Regions from separate parts of the Marinomonas sp. NPDC078689 genome, predicted to be linked through region 1. Evidence: riboswitches for the same ligand, from Rfam matches in the RefSeq annotation. Region 1 holds a riboswitch; each other region holds the start of a gene.
The links. A riboswitch is a leader RNA that binds a small molecule or an ion and turns the genes downstream of it on or off. The one in region 1 is predicted to bind thiamine pyrophosphate.

Region 1 (4,262 bases):
ATGAGGGCGATGCGACGCTTGCTCTCATTCACCAGTAACAGTTTTTGTACCGTATTTTGACGGTCTCGTGAGGCGTTTTTATAAGAAAGGTTAGCGGCAACGCTAATGTTTTCTTTCTTGGCCGCTTGTAAAAATTCATCCGCTTGTCTTAATGCCCAAGTGCTTTGGGTGCTCAAAATAGCGGCTTTTTTCGCTCCGGCTTGCTTCGCGAAATGGATCAGTTCGTGAATGTCGTCTTCGGAGCTTAACGAGAAGTGGAAGAGGTTATTAACATAAGCATTGGTGCCCAGTTGGTTTAGCGCAATAACAGGGTGGCTCAATGTTAATTGGCTAAGGCGTGCGACCTTGCTCTTTTTAAGAGGCCCAATAATCACATCAGGATGCAGCGCGTTTGCTGCCGCGAGTGCATCAGCTATGTTTGGGTAGCTGTCGGTGTCGATAATAGAAATATCAGCTCGTTTGGTTTTCTGATGGTAATAGGCGGAGAAAAAACCATCGATTATCGCTTGGGATGCACGTTCCAGTTTGTTGCTCATTGGCAACATTAGGACGATTTTCTTTGGCGCCATTTCACCCAGCTTGGCGATCACTTTAAAATCCAGTGGTGGATTAAGCGCCGCAGGGTGTTCTGGGTATTGTGCTTGCCAGTGTTGGAATTGAGTGAGTTGTTGTTCAATCGATAGGGTTTGATTGCGCAATATTTTGCTGATCGTGAGCCAACCCTCTAGATTAGGTTGCGAGCTTTGCTCGAGCCCTTGCACTTGGGTGTCGGTCAGGTTTTGAATGCTGGCCCACAACGCGGCTTGGTTATACGCTTTGTCATCACCCGTCAAAGAGTCATCTAGTGAAAGCCTGAGTGTAATGGCTTGTGACCAATGCCCTGTGTGTTCCAACACGATGGCTTTGGTTTCATTAAGCTGAATTTGATTGCTCGGCTCTTGGGCAGAATCCAGTTGGCTGGCTTGTGTTAATAACGCCATGGCCTTGATGGGATCGTCCAGTTTTGCGGCAATCAAAGACGCTAATAAAGACGCCTTAAATTGGATGCGAGAGGGCGTAATGAGTATTTTCTCACCCAAGGTATCGTGAGCATTTTGATACTCACCGTCTTTGTAAAATTGCAGCGCGTTGTCGTACGCGGTCACCAATTCTTTTGGCGCTTGATACGGATGGTAGATGCTGTCAGGCGCGGTGCTTTCTTGACTACTTGGCGGTGTATATTGCGGTAAAGTGCCCTGCGATCTATTTAAATTCGTCGAGCTACAAGCACTTAGCAGAAATGTACAGACGGTTAATGATATGATGCGAAGATTAATTAGGCTCATAAGCTCATAAAATGACAGATAAAAGAGGCAATATGGTAGCACATAGTTCAGATGATGTGAGGGGGACGCTCTACATAGTTGCAACCCCAATAGGCAATCTTGATGATTTTAGTATAAGAGCTGAAAAAACTTTACGCGATGTAGACTATATTGCGGCAGAAGACACTCGTCACACCCGTCGATTGTTGAATCATTTTGGCATCGAAGCCAAACTTTTTTCGATCCACGATCATAATGAAAAAGACAAGTCTGAGTACGTCGCTAGCTTGTTGGAAGAGGGGAAGAATGTTGCCCTAGTATCGGATGCCGGTACGCCACTTATTTCTGATCCGGGTTACCACATTGTCAGTTTCTTGCGTGCTCGCGGCTTAACAGTGACACCAGTGCCTGGTGCTTGTGCTTTGATTTCTGCCTTGTGTGCTTCGGGCTTACCAACGGATCAGTTCTTTTTTGCAGGGTTTGTCCCAGCAAAGTCAAAAGCACGCTGCGACTTGTTTGAGTCATGGAAAAAACAAACTGGTACGGTGGTTTTTTATGAATCCACGCACCGTATTTATGATTCAATTAAGGATGTTTTAAATGTTTACGGGGATGATGCTAGATTGGTCCTTGCCCGTGAAGTAACCAAAACGTTCGAGACCTTTTTGTCGGGCACAGCCGCAGAAATTCTTGCTATGTTTGATGCCGACGCAAACCAGATGCGCGGTGAGTTTGTTGTCATGCTGAGCTTTATTCAAGAAAGCGGCGACGAAAAAGAACTCGAATCAAAGCGTATCTTGGGCATTCTTTTGGAAGATTTACCTGTTAAACAAGCCGCGTCGATGGCGGCAAAATTAACCGGAGAGAAGAAAAATCACCTCTATAAAATGGCCTTGGAAATGCAAGGCGAGTAGCATTTTTTCTTGATCGTTTGGTCGAATCTAATGTGAGCACTGAGTGTTTACATTAGATTAAGACTGAGTATACTCGTTGGCACTTGTCGGAGTGCCATTTGGCTGAGATCGCATATTTAGTGCGGGATCCGCAGAACCTGATCGGGTTAAGACCCGCGTAGGAAACAAGAAAGTCTCCATTTTCTTATCTGCATCAAATGAACTCCTGTGTATTTTGTTCGATTGATGTCGCGTCATTTTTCCTCATTCAAACAGATCCACAGGACTCATCTTTTTTGCGATATAAAACGCCTAAATAACGGGCTTTTGTTTCGTAAGACAGCACCCCAGACAAGCAATTCTCTATTTTTTTCTTAGTAGGAACTGCTTATGTCGACACCACAAAAAACCACCAAAAAAACACGCGATCAAGCACGCCTTGACGCCAAATCTTTTATTGAGTCATTGCAAGCAAGGCCTTTTCCTGCCTCTGAGCGTATTTACCTAACCGGCTCAGAAGACTCTATTCGTGTGCCTATGCGCAAAATCAATCTGACAGATACGCCGATCGGATCAGACCCAGACAACTTAACGTTTGAGCCAAATGAAGCGATTTACGTTTATGACTGCTCAGGCCCTTACGCCGATCCTGAAGCCAATATTGATGTCCACCAAGGGTTGGCTCCCATGCGCGCTCCTTGGATTGAACGTCGAGACGACACGGATGAATTACCCATGGTGTCGTCAGAATTTGCTAAGGCACGATTAAGTGATATTGCTCTAGAGTCCCTGCGTTTTCAGAACCTGCTAACTGTTCGTAAAGCCCGTAAAGGCAAGTGTGTCACTCAAATGCATTACGCTAGACAAGGCATTGTGACACCAGAAATGGAATACATTGCGCTGCGTGAAAATCAAAATCTAGACGCGATAAAAAGCGAATTGTTGCTGAAGCAGCATCCCGGCCAAAGTTTTGGTGCAAACATTCAAACACGCATTACCCCTGAGTTTGTTCGTGATGAAGTCGCCGCTGGGCGCGCCATTATCCCCGCCAATATTAATCACCCTGAAAGCGAGCCAATGATCATAGGTCGTAACTTTTTGGTGAAAGTGAACGCCAACATTGGTAACTCAGCCGTGACCTCGTCGATTGAAGAGGAAGTCGAAAAATTGGTCTGGTCAACCCGTTGGGGCGCCGATACCGTGATGGATTTATCGACCGGTAAAAACATTCATGAAACCCGAGAGTGGATCTTGCGTAATTCGCCTGTGCCGATCGGTACTGTGCCGATTTACCAAGCGTTAGAAAAAGTAAATGGCGTTGCCGAAGCGCTAAATTGGGAAGTATTCAAAGACACCTTGATCGAACAAGCGGAGCAGGGGGTGGATTACTTCACCATTCACGCGGGTGTGCTGTTGCGTTTTGTACCAATGACCGCCAAACGCTTAACGGGCATTGTGTCTCGTGGTGGCTCCATTATGGCGAAGTGGTGCTTGGCTCATCATCAAGAAAGCTTCTTGTATGAACGTTTTCGCGACATTTGTGAAATTTGTGCCGCCTACGATGTGTCGCTTTCATTGGGCGATGGGTTACGCCCAGGCTCGATTATGGACGCCAACGATGAAGCCCAAATGTCAGAACTGCGTACTTTGGGTGAGTTGACGAAAGTGGCTTGGGAATACGATGTGCAAGTGATGATCGAAGGCCCTGGGCATGTGCCAATGCAACTGATCAAAGAAAATATGACGGAGCAATTAGAGCATTGTCATGAGGCGCCATTTTATACCTTAGGTCCGCTGACACAAGACATCGCCCCTGGCTATGATCACATTACGTCGGGCATTGGTGCCGCACAAATTGGCTGGTATGGCTGTGCCATGCTGTGTTACGTGACGCCAAAAGAACATTTGGGTTTGCCCAATAAAGAAGACGTCAAAGAAGGCTTGATCACCTACAAAATTGCGGCTCATGCAGCCGATTTAGCAAAAGGCCATCCAGGTGCTCAAGTGCGCGACAACGCCTTATCTAAGGCGCGTTTTGAGTTTCGCTGGGAAGATCAATTTAACC
Region 2 (4,262 bases), on a different contig from region 1:
GGCTTTATCGTCTTCTCTTGTTGGCATTGACGCCGCTTATCTTAGTCAAGGTTCGGCGCTTTAGAAAAAGCTACCCTGCGTATCGAGCTCGTGAAGCCTTTGGTTTTTGGCAGCCGGTTAAAGCGGATATTTGGATTCATTGTTCGTCGGTTGGCGAAGTGTTAGCGGTGCGACCTTTGGTGGCTCAATGGGTAGAAAAATACCCTGAGCGTCCCATTTTGATCACCACAATGACGCCGACTGGTGCCGAACAAGTCGAAAAAACGTTTCCGTTTGCGGTTCATCGATACTTGCCTATGGATTGGCGGTGTGCGGTGAAACGTGCCTTAAAGCAGATTGAGTGTGATCGTTTACTGATTGTGGAAACAGAGCTTTGGCCAAACCTTCTCCTTCAGGCGAAGCGAAAAGGTTTGCGTATCAATATCGTGAATGCTCGTTTAAGTGAACGCTCCTTTAAGCAGTACCAGAGATTTTCTCGACTATCGAAGCGTTTGATGGCATTGCCGAACAGTTTCTTAGCCCATGCACAGGCAGATGCGGAGCGCTTCAGTGCATTAGGGGCGAATAATGTATTGGTCACAGGCAGTATTAAGTTTGATTTGAGTGTGCCTGATTCAGTGGCTGAACAAAACTGGCATCGCCAAATGTCGAGCTCGTTTGTTTGGACCGCAGGCAGCACGCACAATGGTGAAGATGAGCCTTTGTTAAAAGCCCATCAAGCGTTAGTGGAAAAGTACCCAGATGCCTTATTGATTCTAGTGCCTAGGCATCCAGAGCGTTTTCAAAGTGTGTATCAACTAGCGTGTGAGTATTTTGACAAGGTTGCTTTGCGTAGTCAGGTAGAGCCTCAATGTTGGGCGGGGCTTAACGTTGTTATCGGTGACTCTATGGGTGAACTGATGCATTATTATCAGGCGGCAGACTTGGCTTTTGTTGGTGGCAGTTTGGTAAAACGAGGCGGCCATAATCCCATTGAACCTGCTTTGCTGGCTCGTGCCACATTGGTTGGGCCCTTTACGTTTAACTTTGCGGATATCACTGAGCAGTTGATAAAGCAGCATGGGGCGATTCGTTGCCAGAATGCAGATCAGCTACAAGAGGTGGTTATTTCACTGGCAGGCAAACACAGTCAGTGTCATCGTCTTGGGCAGGCTGCGTTGCGTTTTGCACAGCAAAATCAAGGGGCGGTCACACGGGTTTTATCTGAAATAGACTTCCGTTAAACGACTCTTTACAATAGTCCCACTATATATCTCATGGGGTGTTTTGGTTGTATTTTAGCCAAAACTGAGAAGCCTTTGCTAACCCATTGAACCTGATCCAGATCATGCTGGCGTAGGAATCGAGATAGCAAGCCTTCCTTGCCATTTCCCCTGTACGCCGCTCATTTTTAGGAGCGACACAATGAATAAGTTTTTACTAAGCAGCTGTGCCATCGCAGGGGCGTTACTGTCTTTCTCAAGTTCTTCTTTTGCTGAAACCTTGAACGTTTATACCTATGACTCTTTTGCTTCTGATTGGGGGCCAGGTCCAAAAATCAAAGCCAATTTTGAAAAGGAATGTGGGTGTGACGTTAACTTCGTAACGGTTGATTCTTCGGTTGGTATCTTGTCTCGGGTACAGCTGGAAGGGAAAAGCTCAGAAGCGGATGTGGTGTTAGGCTTGGACCTTAATTTAATGCAAAAGGCCAAGCAGACTGGGTTATTGGCAGAGTCAGGCGTCGACACAAGTCATGTTGTGACCCCCACACCTTGGACAGACCCGGTTTTTGTGCCTTTTGATCAAGGCTATTTTGCTTTTATCTATAACTCAGAAACCTTGTCATCACCACCGACGAGTTTGCAGGACATTGTAGAGAATCAAAATCTGCGGGTGATTTATCAAGACCCAAGAACCAGCACCCCAGGGTTGGGGTTATTACTTTGGATGAAGGCGGTATACGGTGACAAGGCTGCAGATGCGTGGGCGACACTTGCCAAGCATACCGTGACGGTTACCAAAGGCTGGTACGACGGTTACAGTCTGTTCTTGAAAGGTGAGTCGGATGTCGTGTTGAGTTATACAACGTCTCCTGCTTATCATGTGGTCGCAGAAGGGAAACATCAGTATAAAGCCGCGCCTGCGAGTGAAGGTTTTTACCCTCAAGTGGAAGTGGCGGCGATGTTAAAAAATGCCCCTCATCCAGCCTTAGCGAAACAATTTATGTCATTTATTTTAACGCCTGGTTTTCAGTCCACGGTGGCTACAGGTAACTGGATGTTTCCTGTGATCAAGCAAGACAAACCGCTGCCGGCGGTATTCAATACCTTGCCTAAACCTACCAAGGTATTGACCTTGGACGCCGATGAGGTGGCACAACAACGTAAAGCTTGGATAAATGAATGGCTTGAGGCAACGACGCGCTAATGATTTACCGCTTGTCAGTCATGCGTCAGTTGGTGCGGCTATTGCCCGCGTTAATTGGCGTCTTGCTTTTTGTGCTTGTTGGAGCCGCCAGTTTGGCGGCTCTTTTACATCATATGGACATGTCGCAGTGGAAAGGCTATTTACAAGACGCCTACTTGTGGCGAATTATTCGATTTTCATTGTGGCAGGCTCTATTAAGTAGCGTGCTCAGTTTGCTGATTGCTATTCCGGTAGCCTCTTGCTTGAGTCATCGGGAATTTAAAGGCAAACGGGTTTTGTTGCAGCTGTTTGCTGTGTCTATGGTGGTGCCTACCATAGTGGCAATTTTAGGCATTGTGGTGGTTTATGGTCGCTCAGGCTGGCTAGCAGATGGGTTGGGGATTCATGTGCCCCTTTATGGCTTGTTAGGGATTCTGCTGGCGCATGTTTTTTTTAATATGCCATTGGCAGTGCGTTTGCTTATTCAAGGGTATGATTTGATCCCTTCTGGCCAATGGCGGCTCGCGTCGCAACTGGGGTTTTCAAGAGGAACCTCCTTTCGTCTTATTGAATGGCCTTACATTAAGAAAGTGTTGCCAGGCGCTTTTGTATTGATCTTTATGCTTTGTTTTTCCAGCTTTTCTGTGGTGTTAAGTTTAGGTGGCGGGCCTAAATCCAGCACCTTAGAAGTTGCTATCTACCAAGCGCTACGCTTTGATTTTGATTTGGATAAAGCCAGTTTTTTATCGCTTCTTCAGGTGGCGATTTGTACCTTGGTCGCGACCTTGATTTATAAAGTGGCTCCTAAGAATCAGCAAGACGTTAGTTTGTTGAGGGCGCAATGTTATTTTGTCAAAGACACGCGTGTAGCTCGTTGTTTTGACGGTTTTATCATGACGCTGGCGCTGCTGTTGGTGCTCCCCCCTTTTGTCGCTATTTTTGACCCTATTTTCTCAGCCCAATTTTTGCCAACTTTATTGGCGCCAGCAACGTGGCAGGCGTTGTGGGTGTCATTAAAAATAGCGCTGCCTGCGGCCATGTTAAGTGTGTTGTTAGGGGGCTGCTTTGGGGTGTTGGCTCGCATGGCAATGGGTCGAGGCTGGTGGGATTTTTTGCCCAGTAAATTAGAGCATTTGGGGAATATGATTTTGATGGTGCCCGGGCTTGTGTTGGCGACAGGGCTTTTTCTGTTATTGCGTAGCCTTGGTTTCGGACTGCAATCCAGCTATTGGGTGGTGGTGTGGGTGAATGCCGTGATGGCGTTGCCTTTTGTGCTTAGGGTGTTGATGCCCGTGTTGTACCAGCAAGAGAGGCGTTATCGAAATGTGTATTCGAGTCTCGGTATTTATGGTTGGTCGCGCTTTAAAATTGAGTGGTCGTTAATTCGCTCGAGCGTGGCTCAAGCGTTAGGATATGCACTCTTGTTGTCATTGGGTGATATGGGGGTTATCGCGCTATTTGGTAGTCAAGGGTTGGTGTCCCTGCCTCTTTACTTGTTCCAGTTGGTTGGTTCTTACCGTTTAGAAGAAGGGGCTTGTGTTGCGGTGATATTGATTTCTCTTTGTCTTATTTTGTTTTATCTTGCCACGCGCGTTATCGGAGGAAAGTCAGATGTTAGAGATTAATCTCCAATACGATTGGGAGCAATTTCATGCCGCCTATCAAGTGTCTATTGAACCTGGCATGACAACCTTGCTGGGGGCGAGTGGGGAAGGTAAAAGTACCTTGCTTCATTTACTTGGTGGGTATTTGAAAGGACGCGGAACCTTGTCTTATCAAGGCGAGGATTTTTCAGGCTTAGCGCCTTTTGAACGTCCGATCTCTACCTTGTTTCAAAGTGACAATCTTTTTCCTCAGCTAACGGTTTGGCAGAATGT
Region 3 (4,262 bases), on a different contig from region 1:
GACTTTCCCTGCCGCAACCAGTTTAGAAGGGGTGCTCGGGTCGGCGGGTTCTTGAATGGTGACCGCTAACCCCTGCTCCTTAAAGTAACCATGCTGTTGCGCGATAACAATGGGTCCATGGTTCGGATTGACGAACCAATCCAGCATGAGCGTGATTTTTTGTGTCTCGGCTAGGGCAGGTGTTGCCAGCAGTGAAGACGCCAAGGTTAATAGTGTGCTTGCGATCAGTTTTTTCACGTGTTTTCCTTTTGTTATTAGTGAGGATAGATAAGTGTTTTTCTCGGCCTTGTGGCTTATCGATAACATTAGTGCTCCCAAGGGATGGCTTTTTTGAGAGCAAAGTCCGTTGCAAAATACAGCACCACAGACAACAGAGATAAAATAAATAAGGCGGCAAACATGTCGTCGATCATCATTCGAGCATTCGCCTGTAACATGAGATAGCCCAAGCCAGCACTAGAACCGACCCATTCTCCAGCCACTGCCCCGATGGGGGCGATCACGACAGCGACACGAATGCCTGAGGCCAATGCCGGTAATGCCGCCGGTAGTTGAATATGGATCAGTTGCTGCCAGCGGCTAGCTTGCATTGTGTGAGCTAGGTCGAGAAAGCCTTTTGGGGTGTTGCTGAGTCCGTCGTAACAACAGGTCGTGACGGGAAAGAAAATAATGATGGCCGCCATCACGACTTTGGACGCAATGCCGTAATCTAGCCAAAGCATTAATACTGGGGCAATGGCAAAAACAGGGATGGCTTGGCTGGCAATCAATATTGGCAATAACCAGCGTTTTACTGGTTTAAACAGCAGCATTTGCAGAGCAAAAAATAGCCCCATGCTAAGCCCGAGCAATAGACCTAAAACAATTTCTTGGGCAGTGACCCAGGAGTGGCGCATCAGTACGTCATGGCGCACGAATAAACGGTCCAATACTGACAGTGGTGTGGGCAAGATAAACGAGGGCAAATCAAAGACGACAATAAGCCCCTGCCAAGTGGCCAGTATGGCGAATACTATGATGATGGCGCGCAGCAGTGTGTGAAACGACTTATTGAAGGCGGGGGTGCCATTGCGTGCACGACGGCTTTTTTTAGGCGGACTGGCAAGAGGCGTCAAATTAATCATTGTCTTGCTCCAATCTGTGAAAAATCTGCTGCTGAACATGGGCCGACTCTGGGTCTAATTCTCTTGGTGGAAAAAGCTTGGGTAAGGCTAATGGCTCTGCTTGCGCGGGTGAATTGGTGAGAATGTATAAACGTCCGGCTAGGCGTACCGCTTCTTGTGGGTCATGGGTGATGAGCACGACGGTTTTGTTTTTTAATAGGGTATAGGAAAGGCGCTGTAATTTATGTCGTGTTACCGCGTCCAACGCCGAGAAAGGTTCGTCCATTAACACAAAAGGTTTGTCCTGCATTAGGGTTCGAGCAAGCGCGACACGCTGACGCATACCGCCAGACAGTGTTTGAGGCAGTGCTTTTCGAACGTCAAGTAAGCCAACGCTTTCTAATAAAGATAAGGCTTTGTTGCGAACCTCATCGCTTACTCCTTGCTTGTTAAAGCGATAACTTAGGCACACATTGTCTTCGACTGATAGCCACGGGAGCAGCAAATCTTGTTGCGCCATATAAGCAATTCTATGCTGAAAGGGGAGGCCGTCGCTGCATTTTACCTCGCCGTGCCAGTCTACTTTATCGTCCAGTAAACCCGCTAAATAACGCAACAGTGAGGTTTTGCCACTGCCACTGCGACCCAGCAAGCAGGTCCATTCTCCAGGGGGAATCTCCATCGATAGCTTTTCCAATGTGGCCTTGTCTGCGCCATGGTAATGCAGGCAGGCTTGCTGGATGGATAACCCCAGCGGTGCGTTACTCATTGCTTTATGTCACTCTGGTTCAGCGCGAAAAAGTGATTTACAGGGCCATGACCCTGGCCAATTTTTAGCTGGATTGCGTGGGCAATTGCTTGGCTAATGTAGTTTTTAGCTTGGTGAACGGAAGTGTGTAAGGTGTTTCCTTGGGCAAGGTAAGAAGCAATGGCAGAAGAGAGGGTGCAACCTGTGCCGTGGGTGTTTTTTGTGTCAATGCGCGGCGCTGAGAGTCTGTCTACTGTGGTTGCCGTGATGAGCAGATCAAGGCTGTCTGCCTGCTGGTCTAAGTGTCCGCCTTTTAACAATACCGCTTTAGCACCGAGAGCCCTGAGAGCCGCCACCATGGCGAGCATGTCATCCTCGTTGTTAGGCAGTGGCAAACCGGTTAACGCCGCCGCTTCAGGCAGGTTTGGCGTAATGATGTCGACGAGAGGAAAGAGCCTTTGCTTAAGGGTATTGATGGCGTTTTCTTGCAGTAATAAATCGCCACTGGTAGCGATCATGACAGGGTCTAGCACGATGAACTTAGGTTGATACTGCAGCAGTTTATTGGCCACGGTTTTGATGATGTCGCTGTCCGCTAACATGCCTATTTTGACCGCGGTGATATTGATGTCGCTAAACACCGCGTCTAGTTGGTTTTCAACATGGTCTAATGGAATCGGAAAAATAGCAGAAACACCAAGGGTATTTTGCGCGGTGATCGCGGTAATGGCTGAGCAAGCGAAGCTGCCGGTGGCCGAGATGGCTTTTATATCTGCTTGGATGCCAGCGCCACCGCCACTGTCTGAGCCTGCGATGGTTAATACAATCGGCGTAGCAAGATTTTGCGGTTGCTGAGATCGAATGTGAGACGAAGTAAATGATGGACTAGACATATGAGCTCCTAACGGTGGTGCAAGGAACTACATAAGCAAATTTGATTAGAAAGGCTTCTTTGAACGCTTTATCGAGAAGCCCAAATTGCTATATGGGACACAGTGACTAGCACTGTTATCACAATAGTTCCCTACGCCAGTGTTAACTGAATCAGGTTCAACGGGTCTCGTGTTATACGATCTCAGCAAAAAAATGCCCCCCGACTATGATGCTAAGGATGTTAACAAGATTTGATTAAAGACTCATCACTTTTTAATCCTAACGGCCTTAATGATGACATTTTCGCTTATTTAATGGGCTCATCTAAGTGTGGTTTAGGTGTGAGGTGTGCTTGTACTGCCATGGTCATGGCTTCGAGCCCTGCGTAAGAATTGGATATCGCCGCATCCCGGGAAACCAGCACATAGTGACCTTTTTTGCAGGCGCTTAAAAATTGGCAAAAGCCTGGCAAAATGGCGTTCATCTTGGCTATTTCTACTTCTGGTTTTTGTGCAGAAAAATAAGGATCAAAGATAATGTCTGCGTCTAATTCAGGTAAACGCTCAGCGCTAAAGTCGACGCGTTCCCCTTTAGGGATTTGATTGATAATACTAGGGAACTGAAATCCTGCATCTCGCAAGACACGGCCGAGGGAGCGGTAACTGTGGTAAACGCTAATTTTACCTCGTAATGGTTGCATCACAGAGACGGTGATCTTGTGTGTGTCTATGGTAGCTTTGAGGCTTTTAATTTGCTCTTTATAGCGTCGTTCAAGAATCGCTAAGCGCTTTTCTGTGTGGGTGATTGTGGCAAGCTGTTGGTAGACATGGGCAGCGTCTAACCCACTGTCGAGTGAGATGGTCGGGGCAATATTTGCCAGTAAATCCACCGGCGTCGGACGCGAATTAGCGGTGATGATCAGGTCAGGCTTTAGACCTACGATGGTTTCTAAATCGACGTTAGTCGCCCCAATAAAAGTAATGTCGCTGTTGTCAAAATCCACCCCAGTTAATAATGCGCTAGAGCGAATATAAGGTGTGCCATTTTTGGAAATTCGACCATGGCTACCAATGGGCATGACACCGAGCTCAATCAAAGGGATGGTAATGTCGATGTCATACACAGAGACAATGCGCACAGGGTGACTGGGAATGGTCACTTGGCGGCCTAGATCATCGGTGAAGGAGACGGTTGTGGCGGAGAGGCCCTTGGCTGCCGAAAAGGGGCAGCCAAGGGTGATGAACAAAATAAGCAGTAGTCGGTTCAAAGCTGGTTCCTACGAGTCCAAAGAAGAATAATCAGCGTGGGCGCGCCTATCACGGCAATGACAACACCGGTCGGCAATTCGACTGGTGCAAAGGCGGCACGGCCTAGCGTGTCAGCAGCCAATACCAAAATAGCACCGATTAAGCTGGTGGAAATTAAATGATAACGGCTTGAGTAATTCGGTAAAAAACGCGCCAAATGCGGGGCAATCAAACCGACAAAGCCAATGCTGCCAGCCACAGACACACTGCCAGCAACAAGAAAAATAGCGA

Region 2: another riboswitch for thiamine pyrophosphate. It lies ahead of thiB (thiamine ABC transporter substrate binding subunit); the one in region 1 lies ahead of thiC (phosphomethylpyrimidine synthase ThiC).
Region 3: another riboswitch for thiamine pyrophosphate. It lies ahead of thiD (bifunctional hydroxymethylpyrimidine kinase/phosphomethylpyrimidine kinase); the one in region 1 lies ahead of thiC (phosphomethylpyrimidine synthase ThiC).

What each region holds. Positions count from the first base shown of each region.
Region 1 covers NZ_JBITUJ010000002.1:57,222-61,483, reverse strand. The annotation lists gene ACIGBN_RS03405 (penicillin-binding protein activator) at 1-1,325, opposite strand, end outside; gene rsmI (16S rRNA (cytidine(1402)-2'-O)-methyltransferase) at 1,358-2,218, shown strand; TPP riboswitch at 2,296-2,399, shown strand; gene thiC (phosphomethylpyrimidine synthase ThiC) at 2,588-4,262, shown strand, end outside.
Region 2 covers NZ_JBITUJ010000001.1:409,661-413,922, forward strand. The annotation lists gene ACIGBN_RS01855 (3-deoxy-D-manno-octulosonic acid transferase) at 1-1,223, shown strand, start outside; TPP riboswitch at 1,248-1,360, shown strand; gene thiB (thiamine ABC transporter substrate binding subunit) at 1,405-2,406, shown strand; gene thiP (thiamine/thiamine pyrophosphate ABC transporter permease) at 2,406-4,010, shown strand; gene ACIGBN_RS01870 (ATP-binding cassette domain-containing protein) at 3,997-4,262, shown strand, end outside.
Region 3 covers NZ_JBITUJ010000001.1:565,643-569,904, forward strand. The annotation lists gene ACIGBN_RS02600 (ABC transporter substrate-binding protein) at 1-237, opposite strand, end outside; gene ACIGBN_RS02605 (ABC transporter permease) at 306-1,124, opposite strand; gene ACIGBN_RS02610 (ABC transporter ATP-binding protein) at 1,117-1,872, opposite strand; gene thiD (bifunctional hydroxymethylpyrimidine kinase/phosphomethylpyrimidine kinase) at 1,869-2,744, opposite strand; TPP riboswitch at 2,856-2,957, opposite strand; gene ACIGBN_RS02620 (ABC transporter substrate-binding protein) at 3,032-3,991, opposite strand; gene ACIGBN_RS02625 (FecCD family ABC transporter permease) at 3,988-4,262, opposite strand, start outside.